One region of the Ferdinandcohnia jepli genome, then DNA from elsewhere that is predicted to be linked to it. Evidence: riboswitches for the same ligand, from Rfam matches in the RefSeq annotation. Region 1 holds a riboswitch; the other holds the start of a gene.

Region 1 (13,724 bases):
TATCCGATTCTTCACAGCATGGAGTCTGATGGATTGCTGAAAAAAGAAGAGAAAAATGTGGAAGGAAAAATTAGAAAATACTATACAACAACTGAAAAAGGAAATTCGGTACTCGTAGAGGCAAGAAATAAAGCCTATGAGCTCTTTAAGGAAATCAAAGAATAACGAGAGGTGAACAGATTGAAGAATAATAAAAGTTACGGATCTCTTCTGGAAATATTACTTGTTTCTAGTAGACTTGGTTTGACATCCTTTGGTGGCCCTGTTGCACATCTTGGGTATTTTCATGAAGAATATATCCGCAGAAGAAAATGGATGGACGAAAAAAGCTATGCAGACTTAGTGGCGCTTTGTCAGTTCTTACCTGGTCCCGCCAGTTCACAAGTCGGGATAGGTATCGGTGTTATGCGTGCTGGTATCCTTGGCGGACTTGTCTCTTTTATTGGATTTACACTCCCTTCTGTTATTGCACTTATACTATTTGCATTGATTCTACAGGGGCTAGACATTGGTGATGCCGGATGGATACACGGCTTAAAATTAGTCGCTGTAGCAGTTGTTGCACATGCTGTTCTTGGAATGGCTCAAAAGCTTACTCCTGATAAAACAAGGAAAGCTATTGCATTGTTGGCGCTAGTTGGCACTTTGTTGTGGCAAACTGCATTTACACAAGTTGGGGTCATTCTCATCTCAGCAATTCTAGGTTATTTAATTTACAAAGACCAAAAGGATTCTGATGAGTCTAGCATAAACTTTCCTATCTCACGTACATTTGCTTTGGTATGTTTAGCCTTATTTTTCGGGTTACTAATCTTATTACCAATATTACGAGAAATTACCTCTCTTCACTGGATTGCCATGTTTGACAGCTTTTACAGATCTGGATCGCTCGTGTTCGGAGGAGGACATGTTGTTTTACCATTGTTAGAACGAGAATTTGTACCAACAGGATGGTTAAGTGAAGAAGCATTTTTAGCCGGATATGGTGCTGCACAAGCGGTTCCAGGACCTTTGTTTACATTTGCAGCCTACCTTGGTGCAGTTATGAACGGATGGCAAGGCGGTTTACTTGCAACTGTCGCCATCTTCTTACCTGCCTTCCTCCTTATACTAGGTACCCTTCCTTTTTGGGATTCTTTACGTCGAAGCCCTAAAGTGAAAGGAGCTTTAATGGGTGTTAATGCAGCAGTTGTCGGAATTCTAATTTCCGCACTCTACCACCCAATTTGGACCAGTTCAATTCTTGGACCTATTGACTTTGCTTTTGCTGCTATCCTCTTTAGTATGCTTGTATATTGGAAACTGCCACCTTGGATTATTGTTGTAACAGGAGCTGTCGGTGGAGCATTGCTATCATTACTATAAACCAAAAAAGACTACCTATGTACTGCACCCCAGAAGTTAGAGTTAAAAATCTAACTTCTGGGGTGCAGTACCCTACTTGGTAGTCTTTTTTCATGACAGTTCGTTTTTATCTAATACTCTACTAAATGAATTCCAGCTATTTCAGCCGAAAAAAAGTATCCCCAAAAATAAGGCCTACTCATATTATAATTGAAAGGAGGTAATTAAAATGAATAAATGGCGCCAAATGCCACTTAACCAACAAAACCAAGCTCAAATACTAGCTCAGCAAAACTTTTTAAAGCATGCTGCATTAGAGTTACATTACGAACGACAGAAGCTGGCATTCGCAAATAATCACGAACTGTATTATCGTTATGCAGAATTACAGTACTATCATAAATCTAGAGCATTTTTTTATAAAAGCTATTTCTCTGCCACTGCTTTTCTATAGGGTCTAATCAAAATAAAGCTAACTTCCAGCTGTTTTTTCAAATTCCTCCCACTTCACAACTCTCTCTAAAATGATTGATATCAGGACTCCCATTGTTAACCCATTTGTAATAAACGGTTGAATGAGTATTGGTAAGCTTGAAAAAACTGAAGGCGATATCTTCATTAGACATACCCCTATTAATACGGGTGCGGCTAATCGTAAAATAGTATTAGAATTAAAAGTTTTTCCATTCAAACTGCTAAAAGCTGTACCAAATAACTGTAAATATGCAACAAATAAAACTGCATTTCCTACTGAAAATGGCATCGTAGTTAGGAACGAACCAAAGATTGGGATAAGACCCATTAAAGTAAGCAAGCCCCCTCCAATAAAAAATGGTTTGAGTTGAAAAATTCTTGTACTTTGTAAAAATCCAATCGAAGAAGTATATGGTGTATAAGGTACAAGTCCGAACCCTGTTCCAAATATTGTGAAGATGGTTGTAATTAAAATTGAGTTTTTAATTTGTTTTTTAGACGTTTGCTTATGTAATAGATTTGCACCTGCTTCAATAGAAGCAATCGTGTTGCTAAGATTCATGAGTACCGTAAAACAAGTTACTGCTATAATTCCATATTCTAAGTTTGGTATTCCTAATGGAAATAAAGTAAAACCCCCACCAGATGAAGTCACTGCCTTTGTTGTAGTCTCAAAAAAGAGTACATCATAAATAATCCAACCAACTACCAACCCAATTAAAATCGAAAAATTACTAATGATTTTATTTCCTTTAAGCTTTAAAAGAGCTACAAAAACAACGACACAGACTGAAAATATACTGCCAGATATGTCAATTGTTCCTTGCTCTGTTTTTGGAAACATCCCTTCAAAAAAGATAAAAATTAGCTGAAAGGTTAATAAAAAGAGATAGACTGACATTACCATTGGACTGAAAATCTTCTGTAAAAGAGAAACTCCGTTAAAAATAACTAAAATAATGGTCAATAGACAGGCAATTAGTATACCAGAGGCGATTCCACCGCCAATTTGAGGCAAACTCATTCCCATCGCTGAAGCACTTAGCCCTAAATTTAACATAACACCCCATAGCAAACCTGCATGGCCCTCCATAATCGGAAAGCGATGTCCAAGCCACCCCTGAAACACACACGCTAATCCTGTAAAAACCAAGGAGCTTCTCATCATCATTTCCGTCGTTTCAGATGATAGCTCGAATGCAGTACCTATTGAAATAGGGACAACAACAGTGTTAGCAAAAATAAAGAACAACCATTGAATGGAAGAAAAAAAGGTTACTGAAAACTGTTTATTCATACAATCACACTACTTTCTACTCTAACGATGTCAAAAAAAACAACTAAACTACATTATAATACAAAACTCATTTTTTAAAATAGATTACTAGTAAAGGGTTGAGGTTCTATTTGGGGCGTCGTGGATTTTTAAATTGCTTTGGCTCTCGCCTTATTCCATTTTCTATAAAACACTACCACAACTAAGATAAAGGCTATATAGATAACAATCCCCATAATGAATAAGGGAATGGAGGTAAATAACTGGTTACCCAAATATGCATACATAAGGGTTCCTGGTATTTTTCCAATTGCTGTCGCCAAAAAATATGTGCCAAACAGCATAGGACTCAGCCCTGAATAGATGTTAACTACTGGTGGAGGAACAATTGGTATTAATCGAACAAAGAAGACTGCGACGAATGCGTTGCGATGTATAATATCATCAAATTTTTTGATTTTATTATTTTTGGCTATGAAATGTTGAAAGGTTTCAACAAAAAAATACCGAGCCAGCAGGAAAATGATAGCGGCAGCACCGACTGAACCAGTCCAATTAATAGCTGTACCTAGAATGACACCATATTTCACGCCCATTAATCCAGCGAAAACTGAAAAGGGAACTACAGGAATCACTCCAAATATAACAGCTAGTGCAAACATAAAGGGAAGTTGAGATAGATCGCTATGGTTTAACCATTCCATTACTAATTCCCTGTATACAAATGCAACACTTACCATCACTCCATAGATCAACACAAAAATAATACCTTTCCTCATAAGCAGTCTCCTATACATGAAGTTTTATATTGATAATGTTGCTACCAGTGGTAAATGATCCGAAGCGAAAGGTATTTGATCAATGACCTTTACATCTACAGTCTTCAAGTCGTGACTAATGAAGATATAGTCCAATCTCATTCTCGGCTTTGTAGATGGATATGTATTACCCAATCCACTCCCTTTCTCTTCCCACACATCTTCGAAATTCTTAGTCACCCTTTTCCAATTTCGTGAATATGGTTTCATGTTCCAATCTCCAAGGATAATGGCAGGCGCCTCCAGTTTATTCAAAATAAACGAACTCTGTAACCAATGGGTGATTGGATTCAAGCTTAAGTGCGTTACAAATACGTTCAGTATTTTCTCATTCACTTCAATGGCCGCTTCCAGAACTGATCTGCCTTCTATTACGCGTGGCAAATAATTAAGTAAATGATTCTGACTATGTTTTAAAGGATATCGCGACAAAAGGGCATTCCCATATTGATGGTATTCATATTCTGTCTTTCTTGACTTTTTACTTAGCGACGGACTAAATGCATAAAAATAGTGTAATTCATTTGCTAGTAATTCAATTTGATCAACATAGTTACTTCGCTTTGAGAAATTTTTGTCAACTTCATTAAGACCAATAATATCTGCACCACTACTATAAATGACATCTTTAATCCTATTTAACTCAAGCTTCTTATCCGTACCTTTTCCATGATGAATATTGAATGTCATGACTTTTATCGTATCCAAAGGTTCTCTCATTTTAGGGCTTCCTTATCCTTCACTAATCTCAAAACCCATTCCTTCAGATCCACCATTCTTTGATGTTTAGGTTCTATGTTTGTACCCGCAACAATCATTGGAAAATGTGAGTCATCCTTATGAAGAGAGCCATGACTTGCTCCTCCAACATGTCTTGGTGAACCTTCTCCTATAAATTCATATCCCGGTTTTGCATTAACAATCAAGAAAGTACCTGAATGTGAAAAGAATGAACTATATAGTCTTGCTAATCCATCTGGGTAATCTCCATACAAAATTTCATTTTCTTGCAGCACTAAGTCCATAATTTTTTCATTTCCATCTATCGACCAGGATTGACCATACTGATCAATATACTCACCACCAGGTTGAAAGGTTAAGGTACCACTAATACCACTTTTGCTTACAATAACCTGCTTGCCTTCTTTCCATGCCATTACATCTAACCTCGAGTCTTCTTTCAACAACTTCAAAATATCTTCGGCGCTAATTTCCTTATCCAATAAGTAAATAAACGACATTCTCTCATTTAGACCTAATACAATCTGATCATTGTTTTGAACAGGTTCTCCAATTTTATGTATCTTAAAAGTATCAAGTAGTTTTCGCAAGTCAATTAATGCTTCTTTTTTGTTATTTTTTATATAGGTCTGGCCACTATCACCCATTACCACCCAAGTATTCTTCTCAATTGCCTCTTCACATGATGAGTACAAATTTAATAGTTCTTGTAAATGCTTATCGGCTTCCTCTATTCCTTTTGTTACATATACACCCTTCTTATGAACTTGCTTATCATTGTCTGATAGATAAACCAATGAATAGGAAGGAAGAGTATCTTGTTGTATTAAATAGGTTAATTCCTTCGTAGCAAAACGGTCTGTAAATCCGAAGGCCTGCCAAAAATGTGTATACTTATTATCCGGATCATTTTTTGATAATAATCCATACGAAAAATAATTTGGCGCAGGAACCTCTTCATTTTCATTCAAATAGCCAAGATATTTAAAGAGCCTTGGTACATTAAGTTGTCGACTATGGCTCCCGCGATAAACAAGAGTATTAATGGAAGATGACTGAAGTCCAAGCTCTTCATGAATCGTTTTAACGTTCATACTTAAATGCCTTTGATTTAAGTTAAGAATGCTATCTCTCATTACTTGTTTAACACCGAGCTTTGCTATTTCCTTCCATGCGCTTCCATAGCTAACTAACCTTTGCTCCTTTTCATCAAACCAGACAAGGGCTGGAACCTTATGTTGGTCAGGATACGTACCCGTTAATAAGGTACTATCGATTGCCACTGACATAGTTGGATAGCTACTAATCATTGAAGGGTAATAATAGCCATTCTTCATAAGAAATTCTAATGCTGGTGCCTTTCCATTCGAAATAGCACTCTGCATTGGCTCATCCATTATTGAATCAATAATGACCATGACAACTGGTTTACTAGATGATTCCACAGATACATGGTTCTGCTTTGTTATCTTCTTTGGTGAATGTATTAAGAACATATATCCAAAGGCGAGTAAAAAGGAAAGAATGACTATCGAACTTATTACCTTTGCCAAAGGAAAATCAACTCCTGACCTGTTTACGAAAAAAACTATACTAGTAATCTTTGTTATCTTAGGAAGGATTATTCTTTTAGGAATTGGTTTGTTATTTTTACATAAAAAAACTGCACCTCCATCGTTAGATTATTGTCCAACAATTTTTGGTGCAGTTCATAATGTTCGGTGTGTTGATTCTGCTTTTATAACTCAAGTTTCTCCAACAGCCAATCCTGGATCTCATCTTTTGTTTCGTTACCAACCTTTAGTGTACCTAATACGACGCCTTTTCCAATAATCTGTATTTCAGGTGCTGCAACGTCCTTTGTTATATTAATACTATAAGTGACTGTTTCAATGTGACGAATTGGTATTCTGTTAATGTTAATAATTCCATCAGTAACTAAATATCCATCATCAGTAAGTGTTATTTTATTTTTCTTCCATGAAAATTCATTAGATGAAACCTTTTTCTTTTGTGATTCTTTAGAACCAAATAAACCCATGTAATCGCACCCCTCTCTATAATTTATATTATCAGAAATAGAGCGTCATTTGTAAGAAAAATGGAAATTCTTGTCGAAAACGGGAAAAGAGTCCTATTTTCCTTTAACATCTATGCAGATTTTTAATAAAGAATTATTTTTATTGACAGTACAAGCGATTATCGGATAATATTCTTATGAATTTAAGAATACTCGCGGACGATTATTGTGGGAGAGAACGTATCTAACGTCACCGAAGGGGCAAATCTTAACAAAAGGCTAATCTCTCAGGTAAAAAGACCACAGTAAGACGCTTCTCTGGAGAGCGCTGGTAAGCCACCCAAGGGGTAACACCTTCTAGATTAGGTAAAACTCTCAGGTACAAGGACAGAGATAAAGGATTCTCAGTTTTTGTATGATGTTTTACTTTGGATTAGGGGGTTTTTTTGTGGTTTGGGATGTGTTAAATGTGTTTGGAACAATTGCATTTGCGATTAGTGGTGCAATCGTTGCAATGGAGGCTAAGTATGATATTATCGGGGTTTATGTGTTAGGTTTAATTACGTCATTTGGTGGTGGCGCAATTCGAAATCTTTTAATAGGTATCCCCATACATGAATTATGGCAACAAACGCCTCTTTTTATAATTGCAATTATAACTATTACAATAGTATTCTTGTTACCGGACAGTGCAGTGGAACGGGTAAGGGAATGGCATCTGTTCGATGCAATCGGTCTCTCAGCCTTTGCGGTACAGGGTGCAATGTATGCATATTCGATAGAACTTCCTATTCTTGCAATTATGTTCTCAGCAGCTATTACTGGTGCTGGCGGAGGAATTATCCGCGATGTATTAGCTCAGCAAAAGCCGATTGTGTTTCGCAAAGAATTATATATGGTATGGGCCATGATTGCAGGATTTATCATCAGCATGGGATGGGCACAAGAACCGTATCAGTTATATACACTTTTTTGTATCATCTTTCTGTTACGTGTTACGTCACATCGTTTTGGTTGGAGCTTGCCAACTCGCTCAGTTACTAACTTACAAAGCAATTAAACTACTATTTTATAGACATGAAGAAGGCCCAAGTTATGGGCCTTCTGTTCGATTTGTAAGTTTAATTGTAAGATTGTCCAAGAGCATTCCTCCATTGTTATTTTTAGTATTATATTCTACAAAAAGAACGTTACCCCTTTAGGATAACGTTCTATATTTCTATCATGCCATTACTCTAATAAATGAGTCTTCAATACATCAATGTCCTCTGTAGAAAGACCAAGTACCTCTTTACAATATGTATCTGCACTTCCATATTGTATTTCTAACTCATTAAGAAATGCTTCGATATATTCGACCCGTGCTTCCATGATAGAGTCTATTACATCTTGATCGATATTTGGTAGGTCGTTGTAGCCTATCTCCTCAAAGTTTGCATTCATTTGCTCAAGTGTTTCATTCGTATACAGATAATCGTTATGGATATCTTCTCTTGTAACTCCTAAAACACTAAGAATAAGTGCTGCTACTGCACCAGTTCGATCCTTTCCTGCCATACAATGAAATAGCATCGGAGTATGTGGTTCATTTAGTAACACGTTAAAAACATTCTGAAAAGCAGTCTTAAAAGAAATCATATTTTTGTTTAAATTAAGTAATAGTTCACCTGGTTTTGTTTTCCTTAGTTCGTCAGCAAAGCTAGAGTGTGTTCCAACTTGCCCCATCATTTTGTCATCTGACAATATCGGCGTATGATACCAGACAGCATCATCAATTACCGGATCTGGGTACTTTTCAATTTCGTCTACACCACGTAAATCACAAATTTTTTGAATGTTAAGGTGACTAATAGTTTCTAGGTCTTTCTCTGTTACCCTACTTAAATTACCTGAACGAAATAACATTCCTTTTTTAACTTTACGACCTTCTTTGGTAATGTAACCACCTAAATCTCTGAAATTGAAGGTTCCTGTTAATACTATTTCTGTAATTGCTGTTGTCATTTTATATTTACCTCTACCCTGTCATTATTTTTACAATATATAATTATACTAAAAATTCCTAATAAAATCTAAATCTACCATTTAAATGTTATAAATATTACATATACTTTGACCATAGTAATGACTATAAAACTTTAATTGTTTTTAAGAATCTATGTCTGTAAAATCAATGGTGGACTACATCAAAAGGAGATACAATGATGAACGCTTATGTACCATTATTTATAGCTATTATAAGCGAAGTATTCGCTAGTTCTATGCTAAAGAACACAAATGGGTTTAAAAAACTCTTTCCTACATTAGGAGTGGTGATTGGATATGGATTAGCATTCTATGCGTTATCTATTTCTTTACAATCACTTTCACTCGGAGTAGCTTACGCTATATGGGCAGGTTTAGGAACTGCACTTACCGCTTTAGTTGGTATCACGTTTTATAAAGAACATTTTGATCGCAAAATTTTAACTGGAATAGTCTTAATTATTATCGGGGTGATACTCCTGAATATCGGAGAAACTCATTAACCTGAGGGAAAAGAGGATTATATATGAAAGGCTATATTTTTTTATCCGTTTCAATTATAACTGAAGTGTTTGCAAAAACTATGTTAAAATTATCAGCAGGTTTTACTATTCTTTTTCCATCTCTTTTAGTTATTTTAGGATATACACTGTCGTTCTATTGCTTATCTCTTTGTCTTAATACCGTGCCTTTGAGTTTGGCGTATGCCATTTGGTCAGGTGTTGGTACAGCCCTAACTGCCATAATTGGCATTCTTATTTGGAATGAAGCTTTTAATTCCTTTATTCTGTTTGGAATACTTTTTATTATTGCTGGTGTCGTATTACTTAACGTTAAAAATACAGATGAAACAGAGAAGCAATATCAATAAAGAAAGCGCTAATTTCAACTAGGAATCAACGCTTTCTTTTTTAATGAATATCATTCTTTTTAAAGTTTCCACCCTTTACTTCGGAAACGTCATATACGATAACGAAAGCTCCTCCATCAATTTCTTGGATAATTTCTTTCATTTTCGCTTCTTCTAATCTGTTTATGACACAAGTAATTTCTTTAAATTCTTCATTTGAATAAGCGCCTCGTACGATGTTATATGTTGCACTTCTTCCTAAGCGGTCACTTATCGCTTCTACCATCTGTTCTGGTTCATTTGTGATAATTTTGAAGGTTTTTAATCCACTTAACCCTGTTTCAACAATATGTATAACTTTTGAGGCAATAAAGTAAGCAATACCGGAGAGAATTGCTCCTTGAAGACCGAATACTGTAGAAACGATAATGAACACAAATAAATTCAAGAATAAAATAAGATCACTCGTTCCAAACGGAAGTTTTCGCGACATTAAAACCGCCAGCATATCGATACCATCCAGGGCACCACCATTACGCAATGCTAATCCCATACCAAATCCAATAATGATACCACCGACAACCGTAATTAATAAGGTATCACCTTCAATAATGGTTGGAACATGGTGCATAACGATTGTGCCAATCGCAAGTGAGACGATCCCGATAATAGAAAAAATTGCAAAACTTTTACCAATTTGTTTGTAACCTAAATAGACAAACGGGATATTCAAGATAGCAATTAATAACCCAAGTGGTAATCCAACTAATTGAGAGCCTGCAATACTTAGCCCGGTCACTCCACCGTCCGATACATTGTTAGGAATTAACACAGCTTCTAGTCCATACGCAGTAATAAATCCTCCTAAAATAATGGCAATTGCTCGCAAAGTCAGTTTTATTTTACTGGGGTGTTTATGTTTGGTTCCTTTTGTCATTTTCATTTCCTCATTTCAAAAAATATTAACTTAGCCAATGCTGTGGCCTTTTTAAAGTTGACGGTAATTTTGTATTACTATCACCATTTGCAGCATTTACTTGTGCTTGTGTTAAAAATATACTGCCTGAGAGATTGGCTCCACTTAAATTAGCATCCCTCATATCAGCACCAATAAAATCACACTTTCGCAAGTCTGCGTTTCTTAGGTCGGCTGCTATTAGCAAGCTTCCACGAAAATCTGTACCGCTCAGGTCTGCTCCCTTAAGCTTAGCTCCAATATACTCGATTCTTTTTCTGCCCTTCGTTTTTCTATTAACTCGGGACCGTACGAGTTCACTTACTTGGAGTAGTAACTTATTAATTGTAGTTCTATGGTCAGACACATGCAAGCTTAGAATATCTTCTGGCTTTCGTATAGTTAATTCTTCTGTTTTATCAATCGCCATGCGCAATTCCTCGTATATAGGCTCAGCCTCTTTTATACTCAGAGCTTCAAACAGATAATATAATATTTCGTGCAGTTGCTGCATAATCGGAAATACATTGAACATTTCATTAGCGGTTTCCGGATACTCCCGCCAATCATTTCCGTTATAGGTTATTTGTGATACCTTTTGTCCAGCACCAAAGCATTCATATACAGTACAGCCTTTATACCCTTTATGCCTTAGATTTTGATGTATGTCGCAGCGATAGTTAGAATTTAAGTTACGACAAGGAGTACCTCCGTCCTTATCTATAGCAAAATCAGCAGATTTAGCGAAAGGTAAAGCTACACAACATAATCCAAAACAATTTTCACAATCAGCACTAATACTCTTTACTAATTGGCTATTCATCTTTCACACATCCTATTTTGTTATCCAGTTAACAAATAATTAATATATTATCATATTCTTACAACCAACAAGAACAATTTATAAAGATGTATTTAAAAAAAATGTATTATTATGAATTCTCAGGGACTCACCAACACACTTTGACCCATTTTTCAAAAATTTTCCAAGGATTGGTAAATCCTATTCAAGTAATTCCAATAGATGGTGTTCAAGAAATTACACTACCTTCTACCGTTAAAGCGACTGCAGATAATGGAATCGTTAAAATTCTACTACAGCACAAATGAAGGCAAAAAGAAATAAGAAACTAAAAACCTGGGCTATTCATAGCTCAGGTTTGTTTTATGCTATTCACTTTTTCAATACTCCCAGATATTCAATCCATGGTCCAACATCTGATTTATATCTCTTAGCAAGTACCCTTACAATTTGTGAAATATGAGTTAAATCATGAACAACCCATGTAGATAGCAGTTCCCTAACTTTTACAACTTCAAAAGCTGGATGATAACCTGTTATTTCTAAATCAACTTCACCAGAAAAAAGTACTTTAAGCCTGTCTAAATTTTGTGTCCGTATGGTTTTAAACTCTCGAAACGCTTCTTCTATCGGTCTATCACTCTTGTGCAAGTGCGAATAACGATCAAATTCTGGGAATGGCTTATTCTCACCTTCACTAAGGATAAACTCTAATCTTGGAATCCAATTATTCTTTTCTCCCTCAATTAGATGCTCTATCACCTCAATTGAACTCCACGTACCTTCACCTTCATTGCTTTCCAACCATTTCTCAGATATACCAGATAAAAATAACTCCAATGTCTTTGGTGTTCTTTCAAGTATTTCGATTGCTTCTTCTAGTTTAAAGTTCATATGATAGCTCCCTTCATTAACATCCTGATTTTTTTGCTACCAGTCTTTTTCTAGGCTCTTTTCGCAAAAAGAAAATTGCTACTTAAGTCTTTACTTAAAGTAAAAGGGCAAAGTTTAAAAGAGGCTCAATAAAGTATATGTCTATCAGTCCTTAAAACTTATTCAATTCACCAATAATTTTTATAGCATCGTCAATATGCGGAACTGAAAATACTTCAATCGATAGCTGGTATTCTTCCTTTGTAGCTGCTGCTTCTTTAGCATTTCCTATAGGTATTATGATATAAGGTAGGGCTTGCTCTTCAGCAATTATCATTTTTTCTTTTACCATACCAATTGGTAAAACATCCCCATTACCAGATAATGCCCCTGTTACTGCAATTTCCTTGTTATTAATTACTTCTTGTTGTTCAATAAGACTCGTTAACGCTAATCCTAAGCCTGCACTATCTCCTGCTAGATCCTCTCTGTTTAAAAACTCTGCAAGCATATGAGGTTCAGATCCAAGGTATTCTGTGACATTCTCCCCCATTTGCTCAAACTCGTCTTTAAAAAACCCTAAATAGCCAAAAATTTCAAGGTTTTTACTTATATAGCGATCTTCATTATCAAGTCTATATAAGTCAATCAATTGCTGCTGCTCATAATTGTTTCTAATGCTTTCCTCATCCTCAAGGATCAGTATCTCTACAGTTCTTACAACCATTAAATGAATACCCGAGTTTTCATCTAACTCAATTGGTGAAGCATGAAAACTGGCAGTATATGTAGTAGATTCATATTTTAACAGGCCCAATTCATAACACAAAAGGACACCGGTAATGATGGTTAGTATACTTATATACTTGAGTTTATCTCTAGCATTTCTAAAAACTAGCAGGAGTACAAATAAAATAAAAAAACTAAGAAATATCCCTCCAACATAGGTAAAGCTATTTATAAAATTTGCGAAATATGTGTACCACCAACCTACAAATGCGAGTATTGTGGCTAAAAGAAAAATAAATAGTCTTCGATTTATACGTAAATTCATTTTCTCCTCTTTCATTTCGTTGTAATTAAAAAGTTCCTTTATTTCATTTGAAGAACCACGTCTGCTCTTCATTTATGTATATAAAAGTTAAGCTTTATAGTAACATTGTAATATATTTCCTATACTAAAAGTAACCCATTATGTAAGGCAGGTGTTTACATTGAAAATAGCTGTTATTGCTGATACCCATTTGCCGAAGAAGGCAAAAAAGCTACCTCAAAGTTTAATTAATGGTATTCATGGGGTGAATTTTATTATTCATGCAGGTGATTGGCAAACCATGGAGCTTTATGAAGAACTCAGCTTAATTGCTCCTGTTCTTGGGGTTAGTGGTAATGTCGACACCCCAGAGATCAAAGATATAGTCGGAGAGAAACTCATTATAGATAAACAGGGGTATAAAATTGGAGTTGTTCATGGCCATCTTGGAAAAAAGAGAACCACACCTGAGCGTGCTCTTGAAGCATTTAAAGGTGAAGCATTGGATTTGAT
Region 2 (7,361 bases), on a different contig from region 1:
TAAATTTCTAATATAATTTTTAACCAAGCATTAATAAACCCTTCACTTTCAAACCACAAGTTCCATAGCAGTTCTATAACTCCAATGCTTATCTTCAATCTTTCATTCAACAAAAAAAGAGATTCACCTGAAATAAGATGAATCTCTTCTATAATAATAAGTTTTTACTTTTGATAACGTAATACTGGCTTTCTTGCAGCCAACGTTTCGTCAAGTCGTTTAACCACAGTTGTATGCGGAGCCTCTTGAACGATTTCTGGATTTTCTTCTGCTTCTTTTGCAATTTGGATCATTGCATCGATAAAATCATCCAATGTTTCTTTAGATTCAGTTTCTGTTGGCTCGATCATCATACATTCCTCTACATTAAGTGGGAAGTAGATTGTTGGTGGATGATAGCCAAAGTCTAGTAAACGTTTCGCTATATCTAACGTACGAACACCTAATTTCTTTTGACGTCTTCCAGAAAGTACGAATTCATGTTTACAATGCTTATCGTACGGAAGGTCGAAATGTGGTGCAAGACGACGCATCATGTAGTTCGCATTTAACACAGCATATTCTGTAACAGCCTTAAGTCCATCTGGACCCATTGAACGAATGTAAGTGTAGGCACGGACATTGATACCAAAGTTTCCATAGTATGGTTTCACGCGTCCAATTGATTGTGGACGATTATAGTCGAAGTGATAACCTTCTTCTGTTTTTACAAGAACTGGTTTTGGAAGGTAAGGAATTAAGTCAGCCTTTACTCCTACAGGACCAGAACCTGGGCCTCCACCACCGTGTGGACCAGTAAATGTTTTATGCAAGTTAAGATGTACTACATCAAAGCCCATATCTCCTGGGCGCGCCTTACTAAGAACTGCATTTAGGTTCGCACCATCATAGTAAACCTTACCGCCAGCTTCATGGATGATCTTTGTCATTTCGAGAATGTTTTCTTCAAATAATCCAAGTGTATTTGGATTAGTAAGCATGAGAGCAGCTGTATCAGGACCAACAACACGGCGTAAATCTTCAAGGTCAACTAGACCATTTTCATCAGATTGAACTGTGATCGTTTCGAAGCCTGCTACAGTTGCTGATGCTGGGTTTGTTCCATGTGCGGAGTCTGGAACAATTACTTTTGTACGTGCAGTATCATTATTAGCCTCATGGTAAGCACGAATCATCATTAATCCAGTCCATTCACCATGTGCACCTGCAGCTGGTTGAAGAGTTACTTCATCCATACCAGTAATTTCCTTTAGATGCTCTTGCAGGTCATACATAAGTTCCATTGCACCTTGTACTGTTTCTTCTTCTTGTAATGGATGTATATGAGCAAATCCACTATAACGAGCTACATTCTCATTAATTTTCGGATTGTATTTCATCGTACATGAACCAAGTGGATAAAATCCAGAGTCTACTCCATGGTTACGCTTTGATAATGCTGTATAGTGACGCATAATATCTAACTCAGAAACCTCTGGTAGTTCAGGTTCTTCTACACGTATATAGTCTGCAGGGATAACTTCATTAATATTTACTTCAGGTATGTCTAATTCTGGCAAGCTATAACCAATTCGACCCGGCTTGGATAGTTCAAAAATTAATGGTTGATCTTGCTTATTCATTGCCATCCCCCAATTCTTTTACAAGTGTGTCAATTTCTTCTTTTGTGCGAAGTTCAGTTACAGCCACTAACATATGACCTTCTAATTCTGGATAATCACGGCCTAAATCGTATCCGCCAATAATTCCTTTTTGAATAAGATGAGCATTTGCTTCTTTTACAGACTTACCTAAGTTAACCACAAATTCATTAAAGAACGGTCCATCAAAAGCAACGTTAATGCCATTGTTAACAAATTGAGTTTTTGCGTAATGAGCTTTTTGAATATTGTTTGTAGATATTTCTTTTATACCTTTTTTACCTAGAGCAGTCATTGCTACTGATGCAGCAAGTGCATTTAAGGCTTGGTTTGAACAGATATTTGATGTCGCTTTGTCTCGACGAATATGTTGTTCACGTGCTTGTAGTGTTAATACAAATCCGCGCTTTCCATCTTCATCAACTGTTTGACCTACTAAACGACCAGGAACTTTCCGCATTAATTTAGTTGTTACAGCAAAATATCCACAGTGAGGTCCACCAAATGCAGCTGGAATACCAAATGGTTGCGCATCCCCTACTACGATGTCAGCACCAAATTTCCCAGGAGGTGTTAACGCCCCTAATGCTAGCGGATTGCTTGATACAATAAACATGCTCTTACCAGTATGAGCAACTGCTTCAATTTCTTTTAGTGGTTCAATCTGGCCAAGGAAGTTTGGATATTGAACAATAATAGATGCTACATTTTCATCCATTAAATCTTTTAAAGCTTCGATATCTGTTACCCCATTTTTAGTTGGGATTTCAACAACTTCGATATATTGTCCTTTTGCATATGTTTCTAATACTAAACGGGATTCAGGATGAACCGCCTTTGAAACAAGAACTTTTTTATTTTTTGTATGTCCTGTTGATAGCATCGCTGCTTCTGCAAGTGCAGTACCACCGTCATACATGGAAGAGTTTGCAACATCCATACCTGTTAGTTCACAAATCATCGTTTGGAATTCAAAGATCGCTTGAAGCTCTCCTTGAGAAATTTCCGGCTGATAAGGTGTATAAGCTGTATAGAATTCAGAACGAGATAGAACATGGTCGACGATAACCGGCATGTAATGGTCATATACACCAGCACCTAGAAATGATGCATGTGAACGAAGATCAGCATTTTTAGAAGCAAGTACTGATAGTTCTTTCATTAATTCAGGCTCTGACTTAGCTTTCTTAATGTTGTATTCTCCTTTGAATCGAACACTTTCAGGAATATCATTAAAAAGTTCATCAACAGTGGATACTCCGATTGCTTGAAGCATTTCATTTTTGTCTTGTTCCGTCATTGGTAAATAACGATGTTTCATGAATGTACCCCTTCCCTAAATAGGATATTAGTAAACCATTATTTTTTTGGACGTTTGTAAAATGGCGTTGCCACTACTACAGCTTTAAGACGCTTTTTACGAACCTGTACTTCAACTTCAGTACCAAGCTCTGCATGCTCTGCTTTTAGTAAGACTAAACCAATATTCTTTTGTAGCGTTGGAGATTGAGTACCAGTTGTTACTTCTCCCACTTGTTCTTCGCCTACAAACACTTCATAGCCGTGACGAGGAATCCCTTTGTCGATCATTTCAATACCGACAAGCTTCCTAGGAGCACCTTCTTCTTTTTGTTGCTTAAGAACAGCCTTACCGAAAAAGTCATCCTCTTTGTTAGGTTTTACAGCAAATCCAATACCAGCTTCGATCGGAGTGATATCCTTTGATAATTCTTGGCCATAAAGTGCAAGATTTGCTTCAAAACGAAGTGTGTCACGTGCACCTAAACCACATGGTAAAATTCCTTCTTGCTTCCCAGCTTCTAAAATCGCATTCCAAATTGTCACAACATCTTCTGCTGCGCAATATATTTCAAAACCATCTTCACCTGTATACCCTGTTCTAGACACCAGTGAACTTTTTCCGGCAACTTCTACTTCATCATTAAATTTAAAGAACTTGATTTCACTAAGGTCTGTTGTTGTAAGCTTTTGTAAAACGGTTTGGGCTAAAGGACCTTGGATAGCAACTTGGGCAATTTCATTGGAGATATTAACAACTTCTACATCTCCAAACACATGCTGCGTCATCCACTCAAAGTCTTTCTCAATATTTGAAGCATTTACAACTAATAGGTAGTCGTTGTCTGCTTTTTTATAGATTAATAAGTCATCAACAGTTCCACCATTTTCATAACACATTGCGGTGTATTGAGCTCCGCCGTCTTTTAAAAGCGAAACATCATTTGTCATCATTTTTTGTAAATATGCTAAGCTACCAGTTCCCTTTACTGTGATTTCTCCCATATGAGAAACATCAAAAAGACCTGCTTTGGTACGAACTGCTTCATGCTCTTCTTTAATACTAGAAAACTGAACAGGAAGATCCCATCCACCAAAATCAATCGTTTTTGCACCAAGCTTTTGATACTCATTAAATAAAGGTGTTCGTTTTAATTCAGACAATCTGATTCCCCCTTACATGATTGTTAAAAAATTCAGACTACACAAAAAAGGACAGATAGACTCCACATATGTGAAGTCTCTGTCCTTGCACCTGAAAGTTTACCTCGTGTTATGTATGATGAGGCTTTCCCCTTTGGTGGCCAACACTTTAAATGAGTGGCTCTCTCCAGAGTTGCGTCGAACAAGAGTCTTTTTGCCTGAGAGATTCACAGTTACTGCTTGCTCCTTCGGCGCTACAAATTGTAGTCTCTCCCCTTGTTGTCATTCGCGATATTCATATATTTCATTTTTTTGGTAATACTAACGAAACAGCTATTGAAAATGACCCATACTAAGCTTATTCGCTCGGTATTTAACAAATTAAAGCGGTTTCGAAACTACTATCATCCTACCATTTACGAGCGGTTTCGGCAATAAATTATTTAGCTAACATTACTGTATTTTTATAGTCAAACGTTCGTATTTTGGAATCACTTATATTTTTTACTACACTCAACGAGGAAAGGACTGTGAAAGTATGAATGTCGATTTTGAATTTGATCACTCGTGGAAAGGTGACTTTTTACAGAGAATTGACGAAGACGGTCCTTGGGCAAACTGGGAGCTTTTTAAGCTTGCTTATGAAGTGGAAAAGCATCAGACCATACCTGAATTTGAAGGGTTACAAGCGCCTAAGCATTTACCACAACTTACACCACTTCCACATCAACTTGAAGTTGCAAAGCAAGTCGTTGAAAAAATGAATGGAAAAGCTATTCTGGCTGATGAAGTTGGGCTTGGAAAAACAATAGAAGCTGGCCTCATTTTAAAAGAATACATGATTAGGGGATTGGTAAAAAAGGTTTTAATCCTTGTACCAGCATCCCTTGTTTCACAATGGGCAATGGAATTAAATCAAAAGTTCTATATACCTGCTGTCCAACAAAAGAAAAGTTATATGTGGGAGCAGTATGATGTAGTTGTTTCTTCTATTGATACTGCAAAACGCAGCCCACACCGAGAAATCGTATATGAACAGGATTATGACCTCATTATTATCGATGAAGCTCATAAGTTAAAAAATAACAAAACCAAAAACTATGAATTTGTTCAAAATCTAAAAAAGAAGTTTTGCTTATTGTTAACAGCAACTCCTATTCAAAACAAAATTGAAGAGATTTTTAATCTTGTATCCTTACTTAAGCCAGGTCACTTAGGGAATCAGTCTTATTTTGATGAACTATATGGAAAGAAAAAGAAATCCATTGAAGACCATGAGCATTTAAAGGAATTAGTGAATAAGGTGATGATTCGAAATCGCCGTGATGATACAGGGATTGAGTGGACGAAACGTAGGGTTGAAACTGTACCGATTGAATTCTCTGAAACTGAACAGGAATTATATGACGCAATTACAGCCTATCGTTCAAGCTTTTCACCATTTGCTTCAAGCATGTTCTCTATTTTAACTCTACAAAGAGAAGCGTGTAGTAGTCGTGAAGCCGTTTATTTCACACTGAAAAAGATGCTAGAAAAAAAGAATGAAGACGGTGTTCAGGTCCCTCAGGATTTGGTTATGGGACTTATGAAAAAAGTAGAACAGGTGTCTCAAAATTCTAAGGCAGAAAAAGCAGTTGAATTAATTAAACAAATTAATGATAAGGTTATTATTTTTACAGAATATCGGGCTACACAGATGTATTTACAATGGTTCCTTCAACAGAACGGAATATCATCGGTCCCTTTCCGTGGTGGCTTTAAGCGTGGAAAGAAAGACTGGATGAGAGAATTATTTAAAGGGAAATTTCAAGTGTTAATTGCAACTGAAGCAGGCGGTGAAGGTATTAACCTGCAATTCTGTAATCATATTATTAATTATGATTTACCTTGGAATCCGATGAGACTTGAGCAACGGATTGGTCGTATTCACCGTCTTGGACAGGAAAAGGATGTTCATATTTATAACTTCGCCACAAAAAATACAGTTGAAGAACATATTCTGAAGCTTTTATATGAAAAAATTAATTTATTTGAACGAGTTATTGGTCAGCTAGACGAAATTTTAACGAGATTAGATATTGGAAACATTGAAGACCATATCCAAGATATCCTTCTACGGTCTCGTAGTGAAGGAGAAATGAAAATTAAGATGGAAAACTTAACTTCAATTATTAGTTACGCTGAAGAAGATGGTGGTGAACAGCATGCAGCAACAGGAAATCGTTAACTTTCTCGAAAAATACTTTGTATCCAACCATTGTGAAATTCTCGAGAGACAACAAGGTTATATGACAGTACAGTTAACAATTGATTTGGATAAACAATTGATGAATCGACCTTTTTATTGGACGTATGTAGAAAAAACAGGTGGAACACCAAATCCAATGAAACTCACTTTAATCACCGACCGAGACAAAACAGCAGATGATGTGAAAGGTGACTTCATTCATTTCGGGGCACCACGCTTGCACCAAATTTTCGAATCAACAAAACAACTTGCAAGCTATATCAGGTTGTATCAACAGACAACCCCAATGATGCAGGGAAATACCCCGCTTTATCCATGGCTAGGCTTAAACGTGAAAGTTTCCTATAAATGTGACCGTAAACGCGATATATTACTGTCACTTGGGATTCAGCTTATTAACGGCAGTATTGTTGAAGAATTCCAAGAAAAGCTTGATAAGCTTGATTTAAAACCAAAGATTCCAGATTTAACATATACAATGTCACCGCTCATAAAACCACAGAGTGGCCTGAATCGTCTGCAACAATATATCCGTGGTTTTGTTGAGAGCCAAGAACATACATGGGCAGATGATGCTCGCAAGCGTTGGGATGAGGACTTGGCCCTATTAAATTCATTTTATGAAGATGTCGAAGAAAAGCCCGAAAGCTACAAAATTGAAAAAGAAGCATTACGTGAGCAGTATGAACCAAAAGTTATTGTCGAAATCATCAATGGTGGATTGTTCTATTTATGTCAAAACGCCATATAAATCTAGCCTATCTCTGTTTTAGGGGATAGGTTACATTTTTTTGTGGGTTATTTTAGAAAAAACGTTCGACAAATCACTTATAAATAGTTGGAAAAGCTACAAAAACAGGCATGACTTTCGACCTGTTTGTTAACTTCTGCTATTCAAAAGTTTACAAAGACTAGGTCGAACCTCCTTCATTTCGAGGTAATTCTACATAATAGCGGATAATAAACGCTTTTTCTTCAACAGAAATGGGAATTGCCTTAAGTTTTAAAAATATTTTGACATCGACATCCTT

What was found. A riboswitch is a leader RNA that binds a small molecule or an ion and turns the genes downstream of it on or off. The one in region 1 is predicted to bind glycine.
Region 2: another riboswitch for glycine. It lies ahead of gcvT (glycine cleavage system aminomethyltransferase GcvT); the one in region 1 lies ahead of AB3M96_RS17010 (trimeric intracellular cation channel family protein).

The regions. Positions count from the first base shown of each region.
Region 1 covers NZ_JBFOKR010000015.1:142,559-156,282, forward strand. The annotation lists gene AB3M96_RS16970 (PadR family transcriptional regulator) at 1-165, shown strand, start outside; gene AB3M96_RS16975 (chromate transporter) at 181-1,365, shown strand; gene AB3M96_RS16980 (protein kinase family protein) at 1,574-1,798, shown strand; gene AB3M96_RS16985 (uracil/xanthine transporter) at 1,817-3,115, opposite strand; gene AB3M96_RS16990 (TVP38/TMEM64 family protein) at 3,244-3,873, opposite strand; gene AB3M96_RS16995 (endonuclease/exonuclease/phosphatase family protein) at 3,898-4,632, opposite strand; gene AB3M96_RS17000 (alkaline phosphatase family protein) at 4,629-6,206, opposite strand; gene AB3M96_RS17005 (hypothetical protein) at 6,392-6,694, opposite strand; glycine riboswitch at 6,893-6,986, shown strand; gene AB3M96_RS17010 (trimeric intracellular cation channel family protein) at 7,122-7,733, shown strand; gene AB3M96_RS17015 (tyrosine-protein phosphatase) at 7,904-8,677, opposite strand; gene AB3M96_RS17020 (DMT family transporter) at 8,878-9,201, shown strand; gene AB3M96_RS17025 (DMT family transporter) at 9,225-9,569, shown strand; gene AB3M96_RS17030 (YitT family protein) at 9,610-10,485, opposite strand; gene AB3M96_RS17035 (pentapeptide repeat-containing protein) at 10,511-11,326, opposite strand; gene AB3M96_RS17040 (hypothetical protein) at 11,428-11,613, shown strand; gene AB3M96_RS17045 (DinB family protein) at 11,678-12,199, opposite strand; gene AB3M96_RS17050 (S16 family serine protease) at 12,351-13,304, opposite strand; gene AB3M96_RS17055 (metallophosphoesterase family protein) at 13,384-13,724, shown strand, end outside.
Region 2 covers NZ_JBFOKR010000002.1:575-7,935, forward strand. The annotation lists gene gcvPB (aminomethyl-transferring glycine dehydrogenase subunit GcvPB) at 165-1,622, opposite strand; gene gcvPA (aminomethyl-transferring glycine dehydrogenase subunit GcvPA) at 1,615-2,961, opposite strand; gene gcvT (glycine cleavage system aminomethyltransferase GcvT) at 3,000-4,103, opposite strand; glycine riboswitch at 4,279-4,368, opposite strand; gene AB3M96_RS02025 (DEAD/DEAH box helicase) at 4,621-6,309, shown strand; gene AB3M96_RS02030 (YqhG family protein) at 6,287-7,081, shown strand.